One region of the Micromonospora palomenae genome, then DNA from elsewhere that is predicted to be linked to it. Evidence: riboswitches for the same ligand, from Rfam matches in the RefSeq annotation. Region 1 holds a riboswitch; each other region holds the start of a gene.

The links. A riboswitch is a leader RNA that binds a small molecule or an ion and turns the genes downstream of it on or off. The one in region 1 is predicted to bind cyclic di-AMP.
Region 2: another riboswitch for cyclic di-AMP. It lies ahead of FHX75_RS24345 (coiled-coil domain-containing protein); the one in region 1 lies ahead of FHX75_RS10560 (C39 family peptidase).
Region 3: another riboswitch for cyclic di-AMP. It lies ahead of FHX75_RS03345 (LysM peptidoglycan-binding domain-containing protein); the one in region 1 lies ahead of FHX75_RS10560 (C39 family peptidase).
Region 4: another riboswitch for cyclic di-AMP. It lies ahead of FHX75_RS16200 (C40 family peptidase); the one in region 1 lies ahead of FHX75_RS10560 (C39 family peptidase).

What each region holds. Positions count from the first base shown of each region.
Region 1 covers NZ_VIXA01000001.1:2,339,389-2,346,356, reverse strand. The annotation lists gene FHX75_RS10575 (acyltransferase family protein) at 1-567, shown strand, start outside; gene FHX75_RS10570 (hypothetical protein) at 905-1,312, shown strand; gene FHX75_RS10565 (hypothetical protein) at 1,464-2,228, shown strand; cyclic di-AMP (ydaO/yuaA leader) riboswitch at 2,532-2,672, shown strand; gene FHX75_RS10560 (C39 family peptidase) at 2,909-3,736, shown strand; gene FHX75_RS10555 (alpha/beta fold hydrolase) at 3,842-4,597, shown strand; gene FHX75_RS30690 (hypothetical protein) at 4,751-4,912, opposite strand; gene FHX75_RS31565 (hypothetical protein) at 5,298-5,753, shown strand; partial or broken gene FHX75_RS31965 (hypothetical protein) at 5,944-6,177, opposite strand; gene FHX75_RS31560 (hypothetical protein) at 6,139-6,300, shown strand; gene FHX75_RS10540 (acyl-CoA dehydrogenase family protein) at 6,532-6,968, opposite strand, start outside.
Region 2 covers NZ_VIXA01000003.1:732,397-739,364, reverse strand. The annotation lists gene FHX75_RS24355 (HelD family protein) at 1-1,824, shown strand, start outside; gene FHX75_RS24350 (cation diffusion facilitator family transporter) at 1,986-2,900, shown strand; cyclic di-AMP (ydaO/yuaA leader) riboswitch at 3,042-3,173, shown strand; gene FHX75_RS24345 (coiled-coil domain-containing protein) at 3,178-4,233, shown strand; gene FHX75_RS24340 (hypothetical protein) at 4,351-4,854, shown strand; gene FHX75_RS24335 (SRPBCC family protein) at 4,868-5,347, opposite strand; gene FHX75_RS30960 (hypothetical protein) at 5,405-5,542, shown strand; gene surE (5'/3'-nucleotidase SurE) at 5,539-6,363, shown strand; gene FHX75_RS24325 (STAS domain-containing protein) at 6,463-6,831, opposite strand.
Region 3 covers NZ_VIXA01000001.1:730,772-737,739, forward strand. The annotation lists gene FHX75_RS03330 (class I SAM-dependent DNA methyltransferase) at 1-265, shown strand, start outside; gene htpG (molecular chaperone HtpG) at 344-2,230, shown strand; gene FHX75_RS03340 (peptidoglycan-binding domain-containing protein) at 2,279-3,163, opposite strand; gene FHX75_RS31905 (hypothetical protein) at 3,165-3,290, opposite strand; cyclic di-AMP (ydaO/yuaA leader) riboswitch at 3,734-3,908, shown strand; gene FHX75_RS03345 (LysM peptidoglycan-binding domain-containing protein) at 3,907-4,578, shown strand; gene nhaA (Na+/H+ antiporter NhaA) at 4,825-6,141, shown strand; gene FHX75_RS03355 (YdeI/OmpD-associated family protein) at 6,312-6,920, opposite strand.
Region 4 covers NZ_VIXA01000002.1:1,086,004-1,092,263, forward strand. The annotation lists gene FHX75_RS16170 (GNAT family N-acetyltransferase) at 1-377, opposite strand, end outside; gene FHX75_RS16175 (DUF6228 family protein) at 560-1,000, opposite strand; tRNA gene FHX75_RS16180 (tRNA-Gly) at 1,149-1,222, opposite strand; gene FHX75_RS16185 (zinc metalloprotease) at 1,458-2,444, shown strand; gene FHX75_RS16190 (pyridoxamine 5'-phosphate oxidase family protein) at 2,509-3,075, opposite strand; gene dcd (dCTP deaminase) at 3,154-3,732, shown strand; gene FHX75_RS16200 (C40 family peptidase) at 3,775-4,815, opposite strand; cyclic di-AMP (ydaO/yuaA leader) riboswitch at 4,828-4,964, opposite strand; gene FHX75_RS16205 (C40 family peptidase) at 5,115-6,131, opposite strand.

The sequences.
Region 1 (6,968 bases):
GTGGCGGCCGCCGAGCTGATGCGGCGGGGCCGCTGGCGGGGGCCCGGCCTGCCGCTGGCCAGCCTCGTCTTCGTGGTCACCTGGGTGGTGGCGGCGCAGTGGATCCGCGCCGAGCTCTGGGCGGCGATCCTCTCCGTGGCGTACATCCTGGTCATCACCGCCGCGGCGGACGCCGACGTGCGCGGCCTGCCCTCGCCCTGGCGGCACCGCCGGCTGGTCTGGCTCGGTGAGGTCTCGTTCGCCTTCTACCTGGTGCACGTGCTGGTGATGGTCACCGTGCTGCGGGCCACCGGCCACCTCGGCGTCGGGCTGCCCGGCTGGTGGGGACCGCTGGCGGTGCTCGGCTTCCTGGCGGTGAACCTGGTGCTGGCCGCCCTGCTGCACCGCTGGGTCGAGACGCCGATGATGCGCCGCCTGGCCCCCCGCCGCCGGCCCCGCCTCGCCCCGTCCACCCTGGACGCGGAGACTGCGCCGGCGCCGCGCCCCACGCCGGCGCCGCGGGCGGCCGCCGACGGCCCGCCGGCCGGCCGACCCATCGAGTACGCGGGCCCGCGCGACCCCCACTGACCCCACGTCCACCCTGGCCGGCGCGCTCCGGTTCGGTCCCCGTGCCCGTGCGCCCCGCGCGGTTTGCGGCATGTCGCGGTGACGCTCGTCCGGGATCGCGCGACACGCCGCAAACCGCGCTGGTCGGTCGCTGGGACTCCATCGGCAGGTGTTCGTTGGCCGCCCGCGCTCGTGCCCATGCGCCTCGCGCCGTTTGCGGCGTGTCGGGGTGACGTCCCCGAGGGAGGGCGCGACACGTCGCCAACGGCGGGCGTTCGTCACGTCGCACGGTGGTGAGTGTCGCGCCGACACGCCCGGCGACGCTGCGATCACCCGGCATCGGCGGTAGCGTGGTGCCGTGCTCCCGGTCGCGCTCACCAGTCCTCTGTGGTGGGTGGCGCGCTGGAGCTCCCGGCTGCTGACCGGCCTCGCCCTGGCGGTCGCGCTCTCCCTCGGCGGTCCGGCCGGGCCGGACGCCGGCGCGCTCCCCGCCGCCCCGAGTCCGGCGGGCGCCCCGGTCCTCGCCGACCTGGCGGTGCCCGACGGGTCCGCCGTCCGCGCGGCCGCCGTCCCCGCCGTGACGATCGCCGCCGACGACGCCCAGAGCGCGGGCCGCGCATCCGTCGCCCCGCCCGCCGCGCCGCTCGCTCAGGTCACCTCGATCGACCCGGTCGGCCGGCCGGCCCATCCGGTCACCGCGCCGCCGCTGCCCCTGACCGGGCTCGCTGCCGGCACGACCGGTCCCCGCGCCCCGCCGGTCGGCTGACCGCCACGCGGGGCCACCCGCGACCGCGCCTTCGAGAACCGCACCACCGCACCCGCTCCCCGGCACGCGGCGCCGCCCCGGCCTCGCCCCGTCGCCCCCGGACCGGTGTGTGACTCCTCTTTCCGCATCCCGCTTCCGGGAGGTGCCCACCGTGAACACCGTCCTCTACCAGTTCCTCGTCGAGGTCCCGACCGCCGCCGCCATCTGGTCGGCCCTGCTCGTACTCGCCCTGACCGTGCTCACCGTGCTGGTCGCCCGCCCCGAGCGGGACCCGGCTCCCGACGAGCCGGTCGTCGACCCGGCCCCGGCCGCCGACCCCGCGACCGAGCTGGCGGATCTGCGTCGGTACGCCGAGGAGGTCGCCGTCGCCGCGGCGGGCGCCGCCCAGACCGCGCGCCGGTGGCGGGAGGCCTGGCTGGCCGCCCAGGAGGAGGTGGACCGGGCCTGGACGGCGTACGACGAGGCGGAGTCCGCCGCCCGCCGGTTCACCGGCGCCGCCGCGCTGCCCGCCCCGCGTACCCCGCGTACGCCGGCCGAGTACGCGGGCCGGGAGCGCTGGCTGCACCAGGCGGCGGTGGCGGCCCACTGGCGCGGCGAGCTGCCGGTGGAGCGGCTGCGGGACGTCTTCGCGCACCGGGACGGGTGGGACCCCCGGCGGCACCCCGTCGAGCAGGAGGTGCTGCTGGCCCGGGCGGTACGCGACGGCCGGCGGGACGCGTACCGGGCGGCGGCCGGGCGGGAGCGGTCGGCGTGGCGGGACGCGGAACTGGCCGCCGAGGCGGCCCGCGCGCTCGCCGCCGAGGCGTACGCGGCGGCGGAGCGGCTGCGTCCGGCGCGGCTGCCCGCCCAGCGGACGGCGACGGCGACGGCGCGGACCGCGCTCGCGGCGCGGTGGCGGCCGGCCCGGGTGGGCTGAGGACGCGACCGAATTGTTACCCGTATTTCCGTGACTCGCGTCACGGCAATCGGGAAACCGGTCATCCGGTCACAGTCGGTGACATCGATCGCGACGAGCGGCAGGGTTTGCCGCCGTGCTGTCCGGTTGTCGCCCGACGGTCCCGGAACAACCGCCTGTCCCATTGAGTGACGTCAGTGCCGAACTGTACGGCAAATTTGTCGCCCTGATCATGTTTACGCAGCTGACGGCGCTTGGCCGACACGTGACCGACCAGTAGTGTCGCCCGGGTCCGGTGCGGTTTCCGATCGCAAGAGGCGACGCCGCGCCGACCCGCTCAATCGTGATTTCACGAACCGGGGACCCATGCACGTCCGGGGTGAATCCGCGGGCCACGGCCCGTGGTAGGGCGCTCTTCCCGCCCGAATCCGTCAGCTAACCCGGTAGGCGGTGTCGGAAGGAGTTCCAACTTTTGCTGCTCCGTCGCATTCCTCGGCTTGATCTCCACCTCGGTACCGGGGTGTTCGTGCCGGTCCGCCGCGCCCTCGCGCGCTGATTCCGGCCCCACCCCGCCGCCCGGTCACCGACCGGGCGCACCCCCGCCGAGCGGCCTCGCACACCGGTCTTGACACCGCGGGTGACGTTTCGTCACGCGCCGGTCCGGCACGCCGCTCCCGCCCTCGTACCGTGGAGGAAAACACGTGAAGCACCCCCTGAAGCGGCAGCTGCGACGCCTGGCCACCGAGCGGTCGTACCAGCTGGTCGCCGGCTCGGCCGCCGCGCTCGTGCTCGTCTCCGGCGCCAGCACCCTGCTCGCCGACGAGGCGCCCGCCCGCCAGCAGACCTCGGCCGCCGTCGCCGAGGTGGCGCCCCGGCTGGACGACGTCGCGACCCGCGGCCAGGCCCGCGTCGGCACCCCGTCCGCCAGCCCGTCGCCCTCGGCCAGCCCCTCGGCGTCGGCGAGCGCCACCAAGAAGGCCAAGGCGGACCCGGACCTGACCCGCAAGGCGGCCCCCAAGCCGCCGTCGACCAAGGTTCTCCGCTACGACTACCAGGCGCAGACCACCTTCTACAACTGCGGTCCGGCCGCGGTGCGCAACGCGCTCAGCGCGGCGGGCGTCGAGCGGACCCAGGCCGAGCTGGAAGGCCCGCTCGGCACCACCGAGATGGGCACCAACTCGGCGCTGGACACCACCCGGGTCCTGAACCAGTCGGTCAAGGGCGACCCGTACCGGACCCGGATGTTCCAGGGCACCCCCAGCTCCGCCCAGATCGACCGGCTCCAGGCCGACGTGATCGCGGCGATCACCGACGGCCGGGGCGTCGTGGCGAACGTGGCGGGGAGCGCCACCGACACCGACGGCGGCTGGCACTCCTTCCCGGGCGGCCACTACATCGCGGTGGTCGGCTACAAGAACGACGGCCGGACGGTCCGGATCGCCGACTCGGCGGACCCGAACCTGCCGTCGTACTGGGTCAGCACCATCGACCTGGCGAACTGGATCGCCACCCGCGGCTACTCCGCCTGATCCACACCGTCGCTCGTCCGGGCACCGGCTCCCCTGGGGGCCGGTGCCCGTCGCCGTTGGCGCGGGTCTCGCGCGGCGGAACCGGGCGATGGCACACTGCGGCCCATGACCGACGACTCGGGTAACCGCCGGCTGCTGTTGCTGCTGCACGGGATGGGCGCCACCGGCGACGTGTGGCTGCCCTGGGCGCCGCTGCTGGAACACCGCTGGCCGGGCCGCTGGCTGGCGCCGGACCTGGCCGGCCACGGCTTCTCGCCGCCGCTGCCCGGGTACTCCTTCGCCGGGTTCGCCAAGCAGGTCGCGGCGGGGCTCGGCCCGGTGCCCGAGAGGGCCCGCCCGGGTGACCGGCTGGTCGTCCTCGGCCACTCCCTCGGCGGGGTGGTCGCGCTGGCGCTGGCCGCCCGCGACGCCGGGCTCCCGGTGGACGCGGTGGTCGGGCTGGGCATCAAGGCGGTCTGGTCGCCGGCCGAGCTGGCCCGGGCGCGCGAGCTGGCGGAGCGCCCGGTGACCTGGTTCGCCACCCGGGACGAGGCGGCCCGCCGCTACCTGAAGGTGGCCGGCCTGGGCGGGCTCTTCGCGCCGGACCACCCGGTGGTCGACGCGGGGCTGCGTGCCGAGGACGGCCGCTGGCGGCTGGCCATGGACCCGGCCGCCTTCGCGGTGGGCGCGCCGGAGCTGCCGGCCCTGCTGGCCGCCACCGACGTCCCGGTGCTGCTGGCCCGGGGCGAGCACGACCCGATGGTCAGCGACGCGCAGCTCGCCGAGCTGGGCGTGCCGGTGGCGACCCTGCCCGGCCTCGGCCACAACGCGCACGTCGAGGAACCGGCGGCGGTGCTGGCCCTGCTCGACCCGTACCTGTGACCGGTTGCGGACGGCGGGCGTCGCCGTCGTGGGCGGCATTCGGCTCGGGACTACCTGCCGACCCGGAGGTTCGAGCTCGCCGTCCACACCGGACGTTGTCACGGCGCTTGGTGTACCGCCGGACGTTGTCCGCCACTGACCGCAGTCCGTTCGTTAGGCCTGACCAGGGGATAAAGCCACGATGACCTCTTCGGTGTGAAGGAACCACCAGCCGTCGATGAGCTGCGCCAGCAGCAGGGCTGAGCTGTCCCAACGGTCCACCAGAATCCGTGGACGTCCGGCGCTGCCCGCGCCCGTCGTCACCCAGTTGGTCACCCAGCCCGAGCTCCTTGACCCCAGGCACGCGCTGGTTCGTATGGCTCTAAGATCCTTCTCTTCGGCAGGTATACGCCTCCGGAGTCCTCGAAGGCGGATTCGCCATGATCCCTGATCCGACTGACGTGAGCGGCCGCCTGGATGTGGCGCTGGCGGGTGTGGCCGCCACGTTCCGGGGCATGACGGCCCACCGGCAGGAGTCCAACTGCGAGTGCCACTGGGGCAGCGCGGAGGAACTGGCACTGCTCAAGACCCCGGACGTGCCGCTTGACGACGACTGCTCCGCCGCACGTACTGGACCACGGACTGGCGCTACCCCGGGCCGCTGCTGCGCCGGATCCTGCCCCAACTGACCCAGGGCCTCGTGGCGGGCCGAGTAGAGCCGATGGCCGGGACGGAGAGCCTGGGACGTCTGTTCACCGCCGGCCGCTGGCAGGAGTGGCCCACCGAGCAACGCAGCGCTCTGCGGGAATTCCTGGACGCCTGGTGGCTTCACGTCCTGGTCGAGCCCGATGCAAAGGTGCCCGCCCATGAGGCCCTGACGCTCCTCGCCGAGGTCACCACGAAGCTCACCCCGTGGTTGACCCTCTGGGCGGAGTTGCTGGTCGACGCGGTGGCGCGGCGGCGGCTGGTTACTGCCGTGGATGAGTGGATGTACGACCTACTGGGCGATGCGCTCCCCTGGTCGAGTTGGCACGACGAGGACACGTGGTGCCGCGCGCTGTCGCTGTGGGTGCTGCGACACGCGCCGGCCGTACTGCGAGAGCACGGCGCGTCGACCGAGTTATACGACCACGTGCGGCTGCTTGGCCTACCCTACGCCGATCGGTGGGACCGATAATCCCGTGTGCAAGGGATGGGTGTGATGACCTGCTGATCAGCGCGCGTACTCGTCCCACGATGGAGGCCAGCGCCTTCTTCGACGGGTAGGTGTAGACCACGCGTTTGGTGCCTCGCTTGCGTTTCCGTTGGATGCGGAAGCCCAGAAAGTCGAAGCCCTGGTTGATGTGGCTGACCTTCGTCTTCGCCTCTGACAGGCGTAGGCCGATCGGGGCGAGGACCTCGGCAACCTGTTCCGGTAGAACCTCCGCGTGCGCCCGGCTGCCGCTGACCATGACCACGAAATCGTCCGCGTAACGGACGATTCGGTAGTTCGGTAGCCCAACCCGGCGACGCTTGGTCCGTTGGTAGTCGGTGCCGCTATCGGTCTGCCAATGCTCGGTGAAGTGCTCATCGAGCACGGACAGCGCCACGTTCGCGAGCAGGGACGACAGAATGCCCCCTTGCGGGGTGCCGGCGATGGTGGCCTGCGCCTGGCCGTCCTCGGCGAGGATGCCCGCGCGCACGCCTTCACCAAGGCCAGGACACGTTTGTCCCCGATCCGTTGACGCAAGCGGTCCATCAGGGCCGGATGCGAAATCTGGTCGAAGCACGCCTCGATGTCAGCTTCGAACACCCACTTGTAGGAGCGGGAGGTGAACTGATGGATCTCAGCGATCGCGTCATGGCTCGGCGCTTCGGGCGGAACCCGTAGGAACACGGGAAAGTCCGCCTCGAAAATCGGCCCCAGCACCAGCTTGAGGGCCGCTTGCAGGGTGCGGTCCCGATGTTCGCGGTCGTCAGATCAGGGCGGTGATCTGCTCCTGGACACCGAGCAGTGCTCGGCCGTAGAGCTCGAAGCCGATCTCGGGGTTGACCACGCCGTGGCGGCTGCCGGTCTCCAGGTCACGCCAGACTCGCTGGAGCGGGTTGGCCTCGGCGAAGCTGCCGGCGCCGTGCACGTTCAGCAGCAGGTCGACGGCCTCGCGGCAGCTGCGGGCGACCGTGCCGACGTCGGCGCGCACGCGGGCTCGGGTGTCGAAGTCGAGGTACTCGCCGGACGCTGCGGCACGGTCGATGTCGCCGGCGGCACGGAGCATGTGGAGCTCTGCGGTGTCGATCAGCTGGGCGGCCTGGGCGACCTGGAGCTGGGTGGTCGGGGCGAGCGAGGACTTGTCGTAGAACGTGTAACTGATGCCGCGGCCTTTGGCGAGGGAGGCTTGCACGATCTCCAGGG
Region 2 (6,968 bases), on a different contig from region 1:
AACGCCGAGACGCTGGTCGTGGACTGGCGCGCCCCGGCCGCCGCCGCGTTCTACCAGGCGACCCCGGCCGAGCCGCTGGGCGTGGTGCGGCGGCGCACCATCCAGTCGTCGGCCGAGAAGGTCACCCGGATCGAGGACGACCTGCTCGACCCGGAGTCGGCGCCGGCCGAGATGACGGTGGTCGGTGACGGGGCCCTGCTGGCGACCCTGTCCCGGGCGACCGGCCGGGGGATGCGCGACATCGTGGCCACCATCCAGCGGGAGCAGGACGAGGCGATCCGCTCCCCGGGCTCCGGGGTCACCATCGTCTCCGGCGGCCCGGGCACCGGCAAGACGGCGGTCGCGCTGCACCGGGCCGCGTACCTGCTCTATTCCGACCGCAGCCGGTACGCCGGCGGCGGCATCCTGGTGGTCGGCCCGTCCTCGGTCTTCGTGGAGTACATCGCCTCGGTGCTGCCCTCGCTCGGCGAGGAGACCGCCACGCTGCACTCGCTGGGCTCGCTCTTCCCGGGCATGTCGGCGACCCGGACCGACCCGCCGGAGGTGGCGGCGGTGAAGGGCTCGCTGCGGATGCGCAAGGTGCTGGAGCGCGCGGTGCGCGACGCGGTGCCGGGCGGGCCGGACGAGCTGCGCCTGCTCTACCGGGGCGAGCTGCTCCGGCTGGAGCGCCGCGAGCTGGACGGCGTCCGGGACCGGGCGCTGTCCCGGGGCGCCCGGCGCAACGAGGTACGGCGGGTCGCCTTCGACGCGGTGCTCGCGGCGCTGTACGCCCAGGCCCGCCGGCTGGCCGTCACCCGGCTGCCGGAGCAGCGCGCCTTCGAGGACGAGATCATCGACCGGCCGGAGTTCCGCGAGTTCCTCAAGGCGTGGTGGCCCCGGCTGCACCCGCGGCACGTGCTGGGCTGGCTGGCCCGGCCGGAGCGGCTGCGCCGGTACGCCGGCGGCATCCTGTCCCGGGCGGAGACCGCGCTGCTGGTCGAGGCGTACCGGGCGCTGGACGCGCAGGGGCTGACGGTGGCCGACATCGCCCTGCTCGACGAGCTGGACGCACTGCTGGGCAAGCCGGTGCGGCCGGCCCGGGCCAAGCGCGACCCGTACCAGCTGGCCGGCGGCGTGCGCGAGCTGAGCACGTTCGCCGACCGGCAGCGGGCCGCCCGGGCGGCGGCGCGGGAACGTCCGGAGGACTACCGCGACTACGCGCACGTGGTGGTGGACGAATCGCAGGACGTCTCGCCGATGCAGTGGCGGATGATCGGCCGGCGCGGCCGGCTCGCCTCCTGGACGGTGGTGGGCGACCCGGCGCAGACCGCCTGGACCGGTGACCCGCAGGAGCTGGACCGGGCCCGGGACCAGGCGCTGGGCCGGCGCCGGCGGCACCGCTTCGCGCTGACCACGAACTACCGCAACTCGGCGGAGATCTTCGCGGTGGCGGCGGCGGAGATCCGCCGGCTCTACCCGGACCTGGAGCTACCGACGGCGGTCCGCTCCACCGGCGTGGAGCCGATCGCGCTGACCGTCGCCGCCGACCGGCTGCCGGCGGCGACCGTGCAGGCCGTGGACGCGCTGCTCACCGAGGTGGAGGGCACGGTCGGCGTGATCACGCCGGTGCCGCGCCGCGACGAGGTGGCCGGCTGGCTGGGCGGCCGCGGCGGCTCCCGGCTCCAGGTGGTGACCAGCCTCCAGGCCAAGGGCATGGAGTACGACGGCGTCGTGCTCATCGCCCCGAGCGAGATCCGGGCCGACCCCGGCTCGGGCGTGCGCACCCTCTACGTCGCCCTCTCCCGCGCCACCCAGCGCCTCACCACCATCGACCCCACCCCCTGACCCCCGCCCCGGGGTCGGGCACTTCCGGAGAAGGAGTGGCTGTTCCGGGCGCGGAGGCCGCTCGTTCTCTGAAGGTGGGGGATGCGTGCGGGGTCAGTTGCATACATAGCGATGTGAGCATAGATTGGGTTCGGGCCGCCGGGGCGACGGAGGGTGTGGGCGTGGGCGCAGGTCATGACCACCACGGGTCGGTCGCGAACGCGGCGCACCGCCACCGCGGGCGGCTCTGGGCGGCCTTCGCGCTGCTCGCCGCGCTGATGGTGGTCGAGGCCGTCGCCGCGTTCGGCACCGGCTCGCTGGCCCTGCTCTCCGACGCCGGGCACATGTTCACCGACGTGCTCGGCATCGGCATGGCGCTGGCCGCCATCACCGCCACCCGGCACGGCGACCGGGACCCGCAGCGCACCTTCGGGCTCTACCGGCTGGAGGTGCTGGCCGCGCTCGCCAACGCCGTCCTGCTCAGCGGGGTGGCGATCTACGTGCTGATCGAGGCGGTCCGCCGGTTCGGCGACCCGCCGGAGGTGCGGACCGGGCCGATGCTGGCGGTGGCGGTGCTCGGCCTGCTGGCCAACCTCGTCGCGTTCGCGCTGCTGCGCGAGGGGGCGCAGGAGAGCATCAATCTGCGCGGGGCGTACCTGGAGGTGCTCGGCGACCTGCTCGGCTCGCTGGGCGTGATCGGGGCCGCGCTGCTCATCGCCGGCACCGGCTGGTGGTGGGCCGACCCGGCGGTGGCGGTCGCGATCGGCCTGTTCATCCTCCCCCGCACCTGGCGACTCGGCCGGGCGGCGGTGCGCATCCTGGTCCAGGCCGCCCCGGAGCATCTGCAGGTGACCGCCGTGCACGACCGGCTGACCGCCGTCCCCGGCGTCGCCGAGGTGCACGACCTGCACGTCTGGACGCTCACCTCCGGCATGGAGGTCGCCTCCGCCCACCTCACCATGGTCCCCGGCGCCGAGGTCGGCACGGTGCTGGCCGCCGCCCGCACCGCCCTGCACGAGGACTTCCACATCGAGCACGCCACCCTCCAGATCGAGCCGGGGGCCGCACCCGGCGCCTGCGGGCAGGTCGAGTGGTGACGAAATCGGACACCTATTGTCCCGTTGTGTCACCTACACCAGGATTCACTCCAGTACCCTCAGTCACGAAACGGGCGGGTGTCACACCCGTACCGGTAGGCTCGGTCCCGGCCTCCGCCAGGCGGCACCCTCCGGTGCCGGCGGTGGCCGCCGCCTAATCGCCTGCCAGGGCGAGCCGGGGAACCATGTTCGTGGGGTGCATCCGCGTCAGCGGTAGGGATCTTCCGTCCCGAACCCGTCAGCTAACCCGGTCGGCGGCTGACGGAAGGACATGTGCATGCACGTACGACGTACCACCGCACGGCTGGCGGCCGCGGTCGTCGCGACGCTCGCCCTCGGGGTGTCGTCCGCGCCGGTCCCGGCGACCGCCGCTCCCCCCGCCACCCGGCTCGCCGCCCCCGGCGACCCCGAGGGCGGCACCCCCGCGCTGCGCGCCCAGCTCGACGCGGCCAGCAAGGGCTGGATCGACGCCAAGGCCGCGCTGGAACGCTCCACCAAGCGGCAGCAGGAGCTCGGCAACCAGCTCAAGACCATCGAGTCGGAGCTGACCGTCCGGCAGGGCAAGGTCGGCGAGATCGCCGGCGTGGCGTACCGGACCGGGCGGCTCGGGCCGGTGTCGGCGCTGCTGAACAGCTCCAGCCCTGAAGGCTTCCTGGACCGGGCGGCGGCGCTGGAGACGGTCGCCTCCAACGAGGACCGGGAGCTGCGCAGCCTGATCCAGACCCGCGACGACGCCACCCGCACCCGGGCCGCGCTCGACAAGGAGATCGTCGAGGAGCGCAAGCAGGTCGCGGTGATGGCCAAGCGCAAGGAGCAGGCCGAACGGGCCCTGGCGGTGGCCGCCGCCGACAAGCCCGCCGTCAGCACCGGGGGCGGCTCCAACGCCGGCACCTCCACCGCCAACGCCCGGCCGGCGCCGCGCAACCCCGACGGGTCCTGGCCCTCGGAGTCGTGCAGCGTCAACGACCCGACCCCGGCCAACGGCTGCATCACCCCGCGCATGCTCAACGCGCTCAAGCAGAGCCAGGCGGCCGGCTTCACCCGGTACGTCTCCTGCTACCGCCCCAGCGGGTCGGGCGAGCACCCCAAGGGCCGGGCCTGCGACTTCGCCGCGCAGAAGAGCGGCTTCGGCGGGGACGCGACCGGCGGCGACCGGACGTACGGCAACAACCTGGCCGCGTACCACGTCCGCAACGCCGACCGGCTCGGGGTGCTGTACGTGATCTGGTACCGGCAGATCTGGCTGCCCAGCAGCGGGTGGAAGTCGTACAGCGGGGCCGGCGGGGACCCGTCCAGCGACCACACCAACCACGTGCACCTGTCGGTCTACTGACCGACCCGCGGCGGGGCCCGTCCGAGGCGGACGGGCCCCGTCGTACGCGCGCCGACGTACCCGGGATGTCGTCGACCGGCCCACGACGCAGCCCGACGGCCGGGCGAGCATCGAGGCATGACCCGACTCTCCCCCGACGGCCGCAAGACCCTGCTCACCCTGCACCTGGTGACCGCGCTGGGCTGGCTCGGCGCGGACCTCGTGCTGCTCACCCTCGGCATCGCCGGGCTGCGCGGCGCCGACCCGGGGGTGGTCTACCCGGCGGCGGCGCTGGTGGCGACCTGGCTCTTCGCGCCGCTGAGCGTGCTGGTCTGGGTGATCGGCGTGACCAGCGCACTGCTGACCCCCTGGGGGCTGCTGCGCTGGCGCTGGGTGGTGGTCAAGCTGGTGCTCACCACGGTGATGATCGGCCTGGTGCTGTTCGCGCTGACGCCGAACCTGCGCGCCGCCGCCGGGCCGGACGCCACCGCACACCAGCGCCTCGACGTGGTGGTCGCCCCGGCGGTCTCCACCGGCCTGCTGGTCACCATGACCGTGATCTCCACCTGGAAGCCGTGGGGCCGCAACCGCCGGACCGTCCCCCCGCCCCGCCGGGCGGCGGCGCCCGCCGGCCGCCGCTGAGTGGACCCGGGCGTCAGTTCGGGACCGGGCCGCCGCCGGCCTTCCGGTCCAGCACCGCGCCGAGTCGGCTGGCCAGGCCCAGGTGCGCGGCGCGGGCCTGGCGGAACGCGTACCCGAACAGCGGTGCCGGCGCGGAGAGGGTGATCTCCACGTCGATCCGCAGCACGTCGCCCTCCTCCTGGAGCCGGGTGTGGTTGCGCACCGTCGTGCCGGGCTGCTGCCGGGCCACCGTGACGATCTCGTCGTCGGTGACCACCAGGACGTCGGCCTGGTAGGTGACCGGGAACCGCAGCGGCCCCAGCTCCAGCCGGTCGGTGATGGCGTAGCTGGCCCGCGCGCCCGGACGGGTGGGCAGCCGGCGCACCCGGACGATCAGCGGATGCAGCTCCCCCTGCCGGGCCGGATCGCTCAACAGCGCCACCGCGTCCGCCCGTGAGCAGCGCGCCTGCACCGTGTAGCTGAACGACTCCCGCCGGACCACTCCACCCTCCACCCCTCGTCGGTCGCCCGATCGTCCCGTACGACGGCCGGGCTGGCAATCGCAGGCGGCATGACGGTGCCCCGGCGGGGAATCCGGCCGGCGACGGCCACGGGAGGCGGGGCATGGACGGGTACGACGGTGGTGGTCAGTCGGCCGCAGGAGCGGACCACCCCGGACGAGCTGGCCGACCGGGCGGTGGACCGGTGACGCTGCGGGTGCTGGTCACCAACGACGACGGGATCGCCGCGCCGGGCATCCTGGCGCTGGCCCGAGCGGCGGCCGACCGCGGCCTGGACGTGGTGGTGGCCGCCCCGCTGGAGGAGGCGAGCGGCACGAGCGCCTCGATGACAGCGGTGGAGCGCGAGGGGCACGTGGTGGTCCGCGACCATCCGCTGCCGGAGCTGCCCGGGGTGCCCGCGTACGGGGTCGGCGGCTCGCCCGGCTTCATCGCGCTGATCGCCGTGCACGGGGCCTTCGGGCCACCGCCGACGGTGGTGCTCTCCGGGATCAACCGGGGCGCCAACGCCGGCCGGGCGGTGCTGCACTCCGGCACGGTGGGCGCGGCCTTCACCGCCGCCGCCAACGGCTGCCGCGCCATGGCCGTCTCGCTGGACGTGCTCTCCGTCGGCGAGGCCACCGCCGTCAGCGGCGGCGCCGCGGTCTCCGCCGCCGCCCGGGTACGCGACGCGGAGCGGCACTGGGACACCGCCGCCCGGGTGGCGCTGGACCTGCTGCCCCGGTTGACCGCCGGGCCGGTGGAGAGCGTGCTGAACGTCAACGCCCCGGACCTGCCGCACGGGCGGCTGCGCGGCGTGCGCCGGGCCACCCTGGCCAGCTTCGGCCAGGTGCAGATGACGGTGGCCGAGTCCGGGCACGGCTTCGTGCGGACCTCGCTGGAGGAGCCGGGGCAGGCCGTGCAGCCCGGCACCGACCTGGCCCTGCTGGCCGCCGGGTACGCCTCCGTCACCGCCGTCCGGGCGGTCACCGAGGTCGCCGACGTGGACCTCTCCGGCCTGGGCGGCGACTGACCGCCGGTTTGATCCACTCCGTTCCGGCGACGTGGCGGGGTCCGCGGGCGCGGGTCACCGCCACATCGGCGACCTGGAGTGGATCACCAGCGGCCGACGTCAGGCGCCGGGGAGGACCTCGGGGGTCGGGGCCGCGGCGCCGGCGAAGTAGGGCTCCGGCGCGCCGAAGAGGCCGAGCAGGCCGGTGACCCAGAGCTGCCGGTGAACGAACCGGCTGGGCTCGGTGACCACCAGCTTGACGCCGCTGACCTCGGCCGTCTGGAACCCGGCGACCATCGCGCTGATGCCGACGGAGTCGATGAAGGTGACGAGTCGCATGTTCAGCTCGATCCGGGACGGACGGCCCTTCGCGAGCACCTCGGCGATCGCCTCACGCACCTCGTACGCGGTGTCGACGTCGATCTCCCCTCGCGGAGCGATCTCCATGACACCACCCGGCAGAACCGACTTCACGATCGACAGGCTCACGCGAGCACCTCCACTCGCCCGTCCACGGGCGCCTCATCAGTACGCGGGCCGCGACCGAGAGTATTCCTCCGACGGCCTCGGTCGCCACCCCCCGGGATGAGCAATTCGCGGATCCGGACGGACCGGACCGTTCTTCC
Region 3 (6,968 bases), 1.6 Mb from region 1:
TCACCGGGTCCTCGCTCCCGGTGGGCACCTGCTGCTGGCCTTCCAGGTCGGCGACGAGCCGATGCACCGCACCGACATGTGGGGGCGCCCGGTCTCCCTCACCTTCCATCGCCGCCGGCCCGAGGAGGTGGCGCTGCTGCTGCACGCTGCCGGGCTGGACGTGCACGCCCGGCTGTGCCGCGAGCCGCAGGGGGTGGACGGGCGGCTGGAATCCACGCCGCAGGCGTGCCTGCTGGCCCGCCGCCCCAGTGGCGACCGGCGGTGACCGGACGACCACGACGGCTCGTATCCTTCTCCCCGGATCCTGTCCCGTGGACCGAAACGAGCCGATGAGGAGGTTGGTGTGAGCAGCCGGACCGAGACGTTGGAGTTCCAGGCCGAGACGCGTCAACTGCTGCAGTTGATGGTGCACTCGATCTACTCGCACAAGGACGTCTTCCTGCGGGAGCTGGTCTCCAACGCCTCCGACGCGCTGGACAAGCTGCGGCTGGAGTCGCTGGTCGACGGCGACCTCGACGTCGACACCGCCGACCTGCACATCGAGATCGAGACCGACCCGGCGGCCCGCACCCTCACCGTGCGCGACAACGGCATCGGCATGTCCCGCGAGGACGTCGTCTCCCTGATCGGCACCATCGCCCGCTCGGGCACGGCCGAGCTGCTGCGCAAGCTGAAGGAGTCCCGGGAGGCGGCCGCTCAGGACCTGATCGGCCAGTTCGGCGTCGGCTTCTACTCGACGTTCATGGTGGCCGACACCGTGACCCTGCTGACCCGTCGGGCCGGCCAGACCGAGGGCACCCGCTGGGAGTCCACCGGCGAGGGCACCTATGTCGTGGAGACGGTCGACGACGCCCCGCAGGGCACCTCGGTCACCGTGCACCTGAAGCCGGCCGACAGCGAGGACAACCTCGCCGACTACAGCGACCACGGGAAGATCCGCGAGATCGTCAAGCGGTACTCCGACTTCATCGCCTGGCCGATCCGGCTCGTCACGCCGGACGCCGAGCCGGTCACCCTCAACTCGATGAAGGCGCTCTGGGCGCGGCCGCGCGACGAGGTCGCCGAGGAGGAGTACCGCGACTTCTACCGGCACGTCAGCCACGACTGGGCCGACCCGCTGGAGACCATCCACATGCGGGGTGAGGGCGTCTTCGAGTACGAGGCGCTGCTCTTCATCCCCACGCACGCCCCGTTCGACCTGTTCATGGCCGACGGCCGGCGCGGGGTGCAGCTGTACGTCAAGCGGGTGTTCGTGATGGACGACTGCGCCGCGCTCATGCCCAACTACCTGCGCTTCGTCAAGGGCGTGGTGGATGCGCACGACCTGTCGCTGAACATCTCCCGGGAGATCCTCCAGCAGGACCGGCAGATCCAGATCGTGCGCCGCCGACTGGTCCGCAAGGTGCTCGCCACCGTCAAGGAGATGCGCACCGAGCACGCCGACCGGTATCGGACCTTCTGGTCGGAGTTCGGCCGGGTGGTCAAGGAGGGGCTGCTGGAGGACCCGGACAACCAGCAGGCGATCCTCGACATCGTCTCGGTCGCCTCCACCCACGACGCCACCGAGCCCACCACGCTGCGCGAGTACGTCGAGCGGATGAAGGACGGCCAGGAGGAGATCTACTACGCCACCGGCGAGACCCGGGCCATGCTGGAGAACTCGCCGCACATGGAGGCCTTCCGCGCCAAGGGCTACGAGGTGCTGCTGCTCACCGACCCGGTCGACGAGGTGTGGGTGGAGCGGGTCGCGCAGTTCGACGGCCGGCCGCTGCGCTCGATCGCCAAGGGCCAGGTGGACCTGGACACCGAGCAGGAGCGCGAGGAGGCCGAAACGGAACGGGAGCGGCAGACCAAGGAGTACGCCGCCCTGCTCGCCTTCCTCGGCGGCGCGCTGGCCGACAACGTCAAGGAGGTCCGGCTCTCCTCCCGCCTGACCACCTCGCCGGCCTGCATCGTCGGCGACGCGCACGACATCACGCCCACGCTGGAGAAGATGTACCGCGCGATGGGGCAGGAGGTGCCGAAGGTGAAGCGCATCCTCGAACTCAACCCGACCCACCCACTGGTCACCGGCCTGCGCGCGGCGCACGAGCGCGGCGGCGACGAGGGTGCCCTCACCGAGACCGCCGAGCTGCTGTACGGCATGGCGCTGCTCGCCGAGGGCGGCGACCTGGCCGACCCGGCCCGGTTTGCCCGGGTCCTCGCCGACCGGCTGGCCCGCACCCTCTGACGCGACGACGGCCCCGGCCCGGTGCAGCGCCGGGCCGGGGCCGCCTGCTCAGGAACCGACCCGCACGCCCATCGCCGCCCAGGTGGCCGGGCCGACCACCCCGTCCACGGTCAGCCCCCGCATGCCCTGGTACCAGCGCACCCCGGCCTCGGTCTTCGCGTCGAAGGCGCCGCTCGCGGGGCCGCACCGCTTCGCGCCGACGAACCGCTGTACGAAGGCCACGTCCCCGCCCTTGCTGCCGCGCCGCAGCGTCCGCGAGCCCGGTCTGCCCCCGGACACCGGCGTCGCCGGTCGCCCGCTGGGCACCGAAGGGGCCGGCTTGACGGCCGCGCGCAGGGCCGCCACGGTACGCGGACCGACCACCCCGTCGGCGGTGAGCTTCCGGGCGGTCTGGAACGACCGTACCCAGGCGGCCACGGCCGGCCCGAACACCCCGTCGGCCGTCAGCCGGGCCCCGAGGCGGTTGGCGACGGCCTGCAACTCCCGGACGTCGCCGCCCCGGCAGCCGGCGCGCAGCACCCGGTCGCCGAGCCGAGCCGTCGTGGCGGTGGCGATGCCCCACGGGTGGCGGCTGTCCTCCAGGCTCCGCTGGTGGCTGACGCTGACGTGCAGGTGCTTGTCGTGCGGGTTCGGCCCGGTGTACCGGGCCGGCCGGAAGCTGCGGGTACGGCTCCAGATCTTCCGGTCGTAGATGACGTACTGGGTGGACGGATGGCTGACGGCCTGCCGGACGACCAGCAGCGGGTCGATCCCGTCGACGTCCACGTCCACCGCGTTGACCGACTGGTCGTCACTGTCCGGATTGTGGTCCGAGCGGCGCGCCTGGTGACTGGCGTCGCCCAACCAGCCGTCGGACTTGCGGTCCCGCTGCGGCCACCGGGTGTCTATCTCCTCGCGCAGCACCCGCAGCGCGGGCGCCAGGTGCACGCCCATCTCACTCCTCCTCTTCCAGCGCGGCGGCCAGGTCGAAGTCGACCTCGTCGCCGGCCAGGCTCTCCGGGTCGTCGTCCTCGTCCAAGGTGGCGACGAGGTAGTCGGTGTCGATGCTGACGGTGTCCATGGAGCGTCCTTCCTCTCGCGGATGGTCGGCCGCCGCGAACCGGGGCGGACCGTGCCGGCCAGGGCGACGGCGCCCGGCATCCGGCGGGTCCGACCCGTCGGCGCCGCGGCCGCGCTCTGCTCCCTACCGTCCGAGTCGGCGGCCGGGCTGCCCAGACATGAGTCGCCAATCAGCGGCAACGCTGACCGTCCGGCGGCGCGGGCCGCCGATCGAGGCCGCCTGACCAGCGAAGACGGCGAGACGACGGCACCTGATCCGCCGCTCGGAGCGAGGCTTTCGGCCCAGTCCTGACAGGTTCCCGACCGGCCCTTGTAGAGCACCGCCGACCAACCCGCAACTCGAAGGACGAAGCCGTCGCTCAGCCGGGTGAAGAACTTCACAAGAGGTGGGCAATCGCCCGAAACAGTTCCTAACGTCGTTCGTGTTCGCGATCGCGGACACCACGGCCGGTAACGCCTAATCCATGCCGCCGGCCGGTGGGACCTTTTCAGCGGGCATGGAGCGGGGGACCCACACGTTCCTCGGTGCACGTCACCTCGGGGTGAAGCCGCCCACGGGCGGCCGGGCTCCTCGGCCCGAACCCGACAGCTCACCTCGTCGGCGTGGAGGAATCCACATGGCAACTGAATACACCGCCCGTCACCGACGGGTCAGCTCGCGCCGCATCGCCGTCGGCACGCTCGCCGTCGGTGCGGTCACCGGGGTCGCCGCCGTCCTGGCGCCGGCGTCGCCGGCGAGCGCCGCCAGCGTCAACTGGGACGCGATCGCCCAGTGCGAGTCCGGCGGCAACTGGCACATCAACACCGGCAACGGCTACTACGGCGGCCTGCAGTTCTCGCAGAGCACCTGGTCCGGCTACGGCGGCAAGAAGTACGCCTCCCGCGCCGACCTGGCCAGCCGTGGCGAGCAGATCGCGATCGCCGAGAAGGTGCTCGACGGTCAGGGCATCGGCGCCTGGCCGACCTGCGGCCGGAAGGGTGGCTCCACCAAGAGCTACTCCACCCCCTCGGAGAAGTCGGAGAAGTCGCAGAAGCAGCGGCGCTCCGGCTCGTCGAAGGCCACCTCCACCGAGCGGTCCTCGCGGGAGCAGCACAGCACCCGCAGCCAGCGGCGCAGCGCGCCGGCCGGGACCGGCGACGTGTACGTGGTGCGGCCGGGTGACACCCTGTCGCAGATCGCCGACGCCCGGGACCTGGCCGGTGGCTGGCAGGCGCTGTACGAGCGCAACAAGCGCGTGGTCGGCGCCGACCCGGGGCTGATCTTCCCCGGTCAGAAGCTCAGCCTCTGACCCCAGCACCCGGGCACTGTGACGACGCCCGGCCGGACGACCGGCCGGGCGTCGCCGCGTCCACGGCGACGTCGTGGTTCGGGCCGCTGCCGACGGGGTACCCGGCGCGCGTGGACCGGCCCGCCGGCGCGTCCGCGTCGCCGGTCGTCGGGCCGTCGGCCGGGGGCGGGGGATAGGGTTGGCCCTGGTGTGCCGGGAAGTCTGGTCGGCGATGGATGACGCGACCCCTGCCGACGAGGAGACCCCGTGACCGACGCCCCCCGGCGCCGTACCAGCCTGTTCGCCCGCCGCTCCTGGGGCGAGACCAGCCGCATCTCCGCCATCCTGCGCAAGGAGACCGTGGGCGGGGCGCTCCTGCTCGTCGGGGCGCTGCTCGCGCTGCTCTGGTCGAACTCACCCTGGGCGGACGGCTACCGGGCGCTGCGTGACCTCACCGTCGGCCCGGCGTCGCTGCACCTCGATCTCACCCTCGCCACCTGGGCCGCCGACGGGCTGCTGGCGATCTTCTTCTTCGTCGCCGGGCTGGAACTCAAGCGCGAGTTCGTCGCCGGCGACCTGCGCGACCCGCGCCGGGCCGCGGTGCCGGTGGCGGCGGCGGTCGGCGGGGTGGCCGTACCCGCCGTGCTGTTCGTCCTCATCGCCGGGGTCGACGGCGCCCGGGGGTGGGCAATCCCGACGGCCACCGACATCGCATTCGCCCTGGCGGTGCTCGCGGTGGTGGGACGGCTGCTGCCCTCGGCGCTGCGTACCTTCCTGCTCACCCTGGCGGTCGTCGACGACCTGCTCGCCATCGTCATCATCGCCGTCTTCTACACCTCCAGCCTCGCCGTGCCGCCGCTGCTGGCCGCCCTGGTGCCGCTCGCGCTCTTCGCCGTGCTGGTGCAGCGCCGGGTCCGGTCCTGGTGGCTGCTGCTGCCGCTGGCCGCCGTGACCTGGACGCTGGTGCACGCCTCGGGGGTGCACGCCACGGTGGCGGGCGTGCTGCTCGCCTTCACCGTCCCGGTGCTGCGCAGCGAGGCCGCCGGCGGGCCGGACGCCGGGCCGGGCCTGGCCGAGCACTTCGAGCACCGGTTCCGGCCGATCTCCGCCGGGGTGGCGGTGCCGATCTTCGCGTTCCTCTCCGCCGGTGTCACGGTCGGCGGCCTGGCCGGGCTGGCCACCGCGCTGACCGACCGGGTCGCGGCCGGCATCGTGGTCGGCCTGGTGGTCGGCAAGCCGGTGGGCATCCTGGCCGCCACCTGGCTGGTGTCCCGGTTCACCCGGGCCAACCTCGACGAGGGGCTGAACTGGGTCGACGTGCTCGGCCTGGCGCTGCTCGGCGGGATCGGGTTCACCGTGTCGCTGCTGATCGGCGAGCTGGCCTTCGGCCTGGGCAGCGCGCGTGACGACCACGTCAAGGTCGCGGTGCTCACCGGGTCGCTGCTCTCCGCGCTGCTGGCGACGGTGATCCTGCGCGCCCGCACCCGGGTCTACCGGCGGGTGCACGAGATCGAGACGCTCGACGAGGACCACGACGGCGTCCCGGACGTCTTCGAGCCGAAGGCGGACGGCCATGTCGACTGAACCGAGCCGGCTGTCGGCGGTAGATCCGGATCAAGCCGGGCAAGAAGCCGGCCTTCACCGCCGAGGGGTCGAAAGCGTGCCCCGGCACGGCCGAGGTGCGTCCCTTCCGAACCAGGGAATCCGTCCGAGCGCTCCTGGCGCCGTGACTGGTTCCACCGTCGAGCAGGCGATCACCCGTGTGAGTTCGGAGGCTTGGCCTTCTGCGGGTAGATCGTCTCGTGACGGGCCAGCATGGCAACGAACTCGCCGATCTTCCGCTCGCGGGTCTGCGCCCGTTTGACGGCGTTGACGCGGTGGATGAGGGCGAACCGGTTGGTTTTGGTGAGTACGTCGAACATGGCCTGGGCGGCGGGGTCGGCGGCGATGGCGGCGAGGAGGTCGGCCGGTACCTCGGCTTCCGACGGCGGGGCGTAGGCGGCCGCCCACCGCCCGTCCGCCTTCGCGGCTTCTACCGCGGCGCGGCCTGGGGGCAGCATTCGCCCCTGCGCCTCGAGCCGGGCCACGTGGGCGACGTTGCGTTGTGACCAGGAACTGCGGGGCCTGCGAGGGGTGAACCGGATCCAGGAGGTTTCCTGATCCCGTTTACGGGCCTGCCCGTCGATCCAGCCGAAACACAGGGCCTCGTCGACCGCCTGCTGCCAGGTCAGCGTCGTGACTGTGCCGCCCTTCTTGGTCAGGGCGAGCCAGACGCCGGGCGACGTGGCGTGGTTGGCCGACAACCACGCGCGCAGCGCGTCGGCGTCCGCGACGATCAACTCATCCAATTCGGCGCTCGCCATGACGGTGAGGTTAACGGCTGCGCCGACCCCGGGGATCGGGCGCGGGGC
Region 4 (6,260 bases), on a different contig from region 1:
AGTAGCCAGTGACCGATGGTCCGCGTGGCTTCGGCCGCGATGCCTCGGCCGCGAGCCCAGGGGGCGACCGCGTAGCCGATCTCGCTGACCAGGCCGCGCCAGTCGGTCTTCTTCAGGCCGACGGTGCCGAGGAGGCGGTCTGTGTTCGCGTCGACGATCGCGAAGTGGATCCCGTCTCCGGTCTCCCGCAGGGAATGGGAGATCTTGGTGCACCAGTCAGCGGAGTCCTGGCGGGTGTAGGGCTGGGGCAGCGGGAGCCACTGCTGGATGAGCGGGTCCGCGCAAGCGATCTGATTTTCCTCGATGTCGATTGCGGAGAAGGGCCGCAGCAAGAGATCGCCCGCCAGCAGGCGGGTCTCGGGGAACGTGGGGGTCATTCCTGCTGGCCTCCGACTGATCATCTATGTGCGGCTGACGCTAGCAGGGCCTGCTGACCAGGTGATTCGCAGAAGATCGCGGATGGCTGGTCAGGTGACTGCACACCTGGTCAGCCGGTCCGTCGTTGTCGGCTAGCGTCGGTGTCAGCGGGCGTACTTGGCTGTACGAATGGCTGTACGGGTCACCTCGCCAGTCCCTCGAAGTGGGCACGAAGAGCGGCAACGAGCGAGGTCATCTGTTCTCCCGCCTCGACGGTGATGAATACTCGCGCGAGCCATCCGTCGGGTGAGTAGGAGTCCTGGTGAAGGGTTCCGCCTAGAGAGACGTGCCCCTTGCCGTCATGGCGGGCGGTGATCCGCATCGTGGCGTCCAATGATCGCCAACTACGTTCACCCTCCCAGCCGCGCCAGTCGTCGGCCAGCTGCTGGAAGAAGATAACGAGGTCCGGCTCCCGGGCGTGAGTCGGCCATGCAAGCTCTACTCCGCGCCGAGCGGTGAGTCCTTGGTCATGCAGCTCCACCTGCATCACGGCGACGTACCCGTCACCCCACGGGTCTTCTGGTGGATGAAGCACCCACGTGCTCTCTGCGGGTGGATAGCCGATGATCAGTGGGGCGTTCATGATGCCGCATTATGGCTGGCGGATCTCCTCGTCGGGCAGTCGAGAACGCACCAGGGATGACCGAGGCTAATGGCACGCGGCCTGGTCCTTGGCTACGGAACATCGAAGGCCCTGGCTCGGACTCGCGTCCTGGCCAGGGCCTCGATCGTGGAGCGGGTGACGGGAATCGAACCCGCACTGTCAGCTTGGGAAGCTGATGTTCTGCCATTGAACTACACCCGCAGGCGGCACCACTGTACCTGAGGCGACCGCCGCCGTGCACCCAGGTACCCCGGGCACGCCGGCACGCCCTCCGCCGTGATCGATCTTGGACGTAACGTATCCACGTGGAGCTAAAAGTTTCACAGCGGCAACATATGGTCGTTCTCAAATCTGTCGATCGGTTGTAACGTCACCCCCACGTTCTCGACCACGGCGTGACATACCCCCTGTCACGCCGCCAGAAAGAGGTGGGCCCATGGGACTCCGTCCCAACCTGCTGACCCGGCGTGCCGCCGGTGTCGCGTCGACGACCCTCGCGCTGCTGCTCAGCACCGCCGCGGTAGGCGTCGTCCCCGCTGCTTCCGCCTTCTCCGCCGCCCCGAGCGAGGTCTGCGCCGAGCCGGCCGACGTCCACTCGGACGCTCGGATCAAGAAGGGCGGGATCGCCAAGCACGAACCCAACGAGCTGACCGCCAAGCAGGTCCGCGAACGCGAGGCCGACCTGGCCGCCGCGCTGCGCGAGCGGGCGAGCTTCCGGGCCGGCGCCCAGGCCGCCGCCCCGCTGGCCAGCGTCACCATCCCGGTCGTCGTGCACGTGATCCAGCGCGACAGCACCCGCGCCGGCGGCAACATCCCGGACTCGATGATCACCTCACAGATCAGCGTGCTGAACCAGGCCTACTCGGGTGCCACCGGCGGCGCGGCCACGGCCTTCGGCTTCCAGCTGACGAAGATCAACCGGGTGACCAACCCGGCGTGGTACCCGATCGTGCAGGGCTCCTCGGCGGAGCGGTCGATGAAGACCTCCCTGCGCGAGGGCGGCAAGAACACGCTCAACGTCTACCTGGGTGAGCTGAGCGACGACCTGCTCGGCTGGGCGACCTTCCCGCAGCGGAAGCTGAACAGCATGGACGGCGTGGTCGTGCTGAGCGAGTCGCTGCCGGGCGGCACCGCCGCCAACTACAACCAGGGCGACACCGGCACCCACGAGGTCGGCCACTGGCTGAACCTCTACCACACGTTCCAGGGTGGATGCTCCGGCTCGGGTGACAGCGTCAGCGACACCCCGGCCGAGGCCTCGCCGGCGTTCCAGTGCCCGACCGGGCGGGACACCTGCGCCACGGCCGGCCTGGACCCGATCACCAACTTCATGGACTACACCTACGACTCGTGCATGTACCAGTTCACCGCTGGCCAGGCGAGCCGCATGCTGACCGCATGGAACGCGTACCGCGCGGCGTAACACCCTCAGCAGACACCGGTGCCGGCTCCGTCGTAGGACGGGGCCGGCATCGGCGTCTCGGCGGTCAGGCGGCGGGGCGGCGGGTGTCGAAACCGTGGCGGCCGCGGCGCGCCGGCCGCCGATCGGGTACGCCGGCGGCGTCGCCGCCGCGGTGGGCGGCGACCGGATCGAGCCAGACCTGGACGGCGGAGGACCCGTGGCCCTCGCCGGGCTGGCCGAGCCCACCCTGGTCGCGGCGGGTCAGCATCGCCACGTCGACGCTGAACTCGAAGAGTCGCCAGTCGACCTGCGGCGCCGCCCGGCCGAGGCGGGCCACCCGGGCGACCCGGGCCGGGTCGGTGACCGGTTGCGCGCGACCGGCGACGTACGCCTCGTCGTCGGTCTCCTCAGGCGGGAACGAGTGCAACGCGTACCGCCCGTCGCGTTCGAGGTCGCGCCGCTTGGGCGAGTCGACGACGAAGCAGAACAGCCCCTCGTCGGTGATCACGGGGCAGACCGGGTGCACCCGGGGCCCACCGTCGGCGCGGACGGTGGCCAGGTAGCCGAAGCCCGGCCCGTACTGCTGCATGAGAAGGCGGATCCCGTCGGCGAGTCGGGGCTCGTCAGCGGCGAATTCGGACCAGGAAGCCATACGGACATCCTATCGAACATGTGTACGAACGCGTAGTCCGACACGCAGGTCACCCGGTCCGCTCGATATGGTGTGCCGATGCTGCTCTCCGACCGCGACCTGGTCTCCGAGATCAAGGCGGGCACGCTCGCGCTGGAGCCCTTCGAGCCCACGCTGGTGCAGCCGTCCAGCATCGACGTGCGGCTCGACAAGCTCTTCCGGGTCTTCAACAACCACCTGTACACGCACATCGACCCGGCGATCCAGCAGGACGAGCTCACCTCGATGGTCGAGGTGCCCGAGGGTGAGCCGTTCGTGCTGCACCCCGGCGAGTTCGTGCTCGCCTCCACGCTGGAGGTCATCTCGCTGGGCGACCAGCTCGCCGGGCGCCTGGAGGGCAAGTCCAGCCTGGGTCGGCTCGGCCTGCTCACCCACTCGACCGCCGGCTTCATCGACCCGGGCTTCTCCGGTCACGTGACGCTGGAGCTGTCGAACGTGGCGAACCTGCCGATCACGCTCTGGCCCGGGATGAAGATCGGCCAGCTCTGCATCTTCCGGCTCTCGTCCCCGGCCGAGCACCCGTACGGCTCCGCCGTCTACGGGTCGCGCTACCAGGGCCAGCGCGGGCCGACCCCGAGTCGCTCCTGGCAGAACTGGCGCACCTGGCCCACCCGCTGACGCCGGGCCGGGCCCCCGGAGTCCCGGGAGCCCGGCGCGCGCTCAGCCCAGCCGGCCGTAGCTGTTGACCGGCCCGTCGTCGACCCGCTTCATCTTGACCGGCTGGCCCGCCTGGGAGGCGTGCACCACCCAGCCGCCACCGACGTACATGCCGACGTGGTGCAGGTCGGCGTAGTAGAAGACCAGGTCGCCGGGGCGCAGGTCGGCCCGGCTGACCCGGGCGGTCACCTGGCGCTGCTGGCGGGCGTTGTGCGGCAGTGAGACACCGGCCTTCGCCCACGCCGCGAGCATCAACCCGGAGCAGTCGTACGAGTTCGGGCCCTCGGCGCCCCAGACGTACGGCTTGCCGATCTGCGCGCAGGCGAACTTGACCGCCGTGCCGGCCGGGCCGCCGGGATAGCCGGCCGGGCACGGGGCCGGGCGCAGCGCACCCCCGCCACCGTTGCCGTACACCTTGAGCCGCAGTTTCTGCAGCCGGTCGATCTCGGCGTTGATCTGCTTCTTCTTCGCGGCCAGCTGGGCCTCGGTCCGGGTCAGCTGGGCGACCATCTGGTCCAGCGGCGCCTTCTCCGCGGCCAGCTTGTCCCGCAACTCCTTGACGGCCCGCACGTCGCGCTGCTGGCGCTGGGCGAACCGGTCGAGCATTTCGAGCTGGTCGACCAGTTCGCCGGGGGAACTGCTGCCGAGCAGGGCGTTGACGGCGGAGACGTTCTCCCCCTTGTACGCCTCGGCGGCGAGCCCGGTGACCTGGTTCATCGCGAGGTCGACCTGGAGTTGCAGCGGCTCGATGCGCTTGGCCAGCGCGTCGGCCTGCCGGCGCTTGGCGGCCAGGTCCTGACGGGTGGCGTTGTGCTGCTCGATGATCGGTTCGAGCCTGTTCCAGTCCTGGTCGATCTGCCGCTCGATCTCGGCGACCGAGGGGTCGGCGTGGGCCGCCGTGGCAGCGCCGGTCAGTACGACGGCGGCACCGGCGAGGGCGGCAAGGACGGTGGTGAAGCGGGACCAGCGTGGGCGCGGCGCAGCCGTCAGCCGGGCGACCTGGGTCGACCGGTACGACGGTGGCCGCGGGGCATGGTGTGCCACCGGGCTCCGGGCTCCTTCTTCCGCGACCGCCTACCGGGTTAGCTGACGGGTTCGGGCGGGAAGGGAGCGCCCTACCGCAGTGGCTGCGGATTCACCCCGGCTTACCTGGGTCCCCGGCTCGCCCGTGGGCGATTCGGCGGTGCCGGCCACTGCCGCCCGGGTTGGACGGACCTGTCGCGGCCGACGAAGGATCAGAGTAGAGACGACCGTTATCGATCCGCAACCCGCCATGCCGTGCCGGGTCCCGGATACGCGAAACCCCCGGTCGGTCGACCGGGGGTTTCGCGGCGGGCTCGGGGTCAGTTCGGTCGTCGGAAGCCGGCGACCGGCATGTAGTCGATGCTGGTGACCTGGACGGGTTTGCCGGTCCGTGGCGCGTGCACCATCAGCCCGCTGCCCAGGTAGAGACCCACGTGGTGCAGGTCGCTGTAGAAGAAGACCAGGTCGCCGGGGCGCGCCTCGGAGCGCGGGATGGCCTTGCCCTCGTTCCACTGGGCGCCGGTGTGGTGGGTCAGGTAGATGCCGGCGGCCTTGTAGGCGTACTGGGTGAGGCCGGAGCAGTCGAACGAGTTCGGCCCGTCGGCACCCCAGACGTACGGGTCACCGACCTGCTGGCAGGCCACCCGGATGGCGGTCTGCGCGGCGGAACTCACCACGCCCTTGACGGTCGGGCAGCCGGCCACCTTGACGACGGTCTTCGGCATCGACGCCTGGAGCCGCTTGATCTCGGAGTTGATCTGCGCCTTCTTGGCGGCCAGCTCCTTCTCCTGCTTGACCTCCGCGGCGATCAGCGCGTCGAGCTTCTGCTTCTCGCCGTCGTACTTCTGCCGGGCGTTGATGACGACCTGGAGCTCCTTGCGCTCCTGCGCGGCGAGGCGGTCGAGGATGGTCAGCTGCTCGGTCAGGGTGCCCGGCTTGGCGCTGACCAGCAGCGCGCCGATGTCCTGCGAGGGGCCCGTCATGTAGTACCGGGAGGCGAGGTCGCCCACCCGGTTCATCGCCAGCTCGGTCTGCAGGGCCAGCGGCTGGATCTTTTTCTCCAGCTCCGCCGACTTCTTGCGGTTGACCTTGAGGTGCGCGCGGACCTTGTTGTACTGCTCGATGGTCGGCTCGAGCTGTTCCCACTGCTTGTCGATCGCCGCCTCGATCTCCTCCGGCGTGGGCGCTGCGTGCGCCGGCACGGCGAACATCCCGGCGCCGACGACCACGGCGGCGACCAGGGTGAGCAGGCGGCGGGCGATCCGGCGCAGGCCGGTGGGGTGAGTGGGCGGACGACCCTGGGCGTGACGATGAGGGGGCATGGTTGCCACCGGCACCGACTCCTTAGCGACCGACCGCCGGGCGCCTCGCTGAGGGGAAGACGGAGGCAGACGACCCACAGCGGTCGGTGCCCCACATTAGGGAACCGTCCGTACGAATTCAAGGTGGCTCATTACAGCATCACG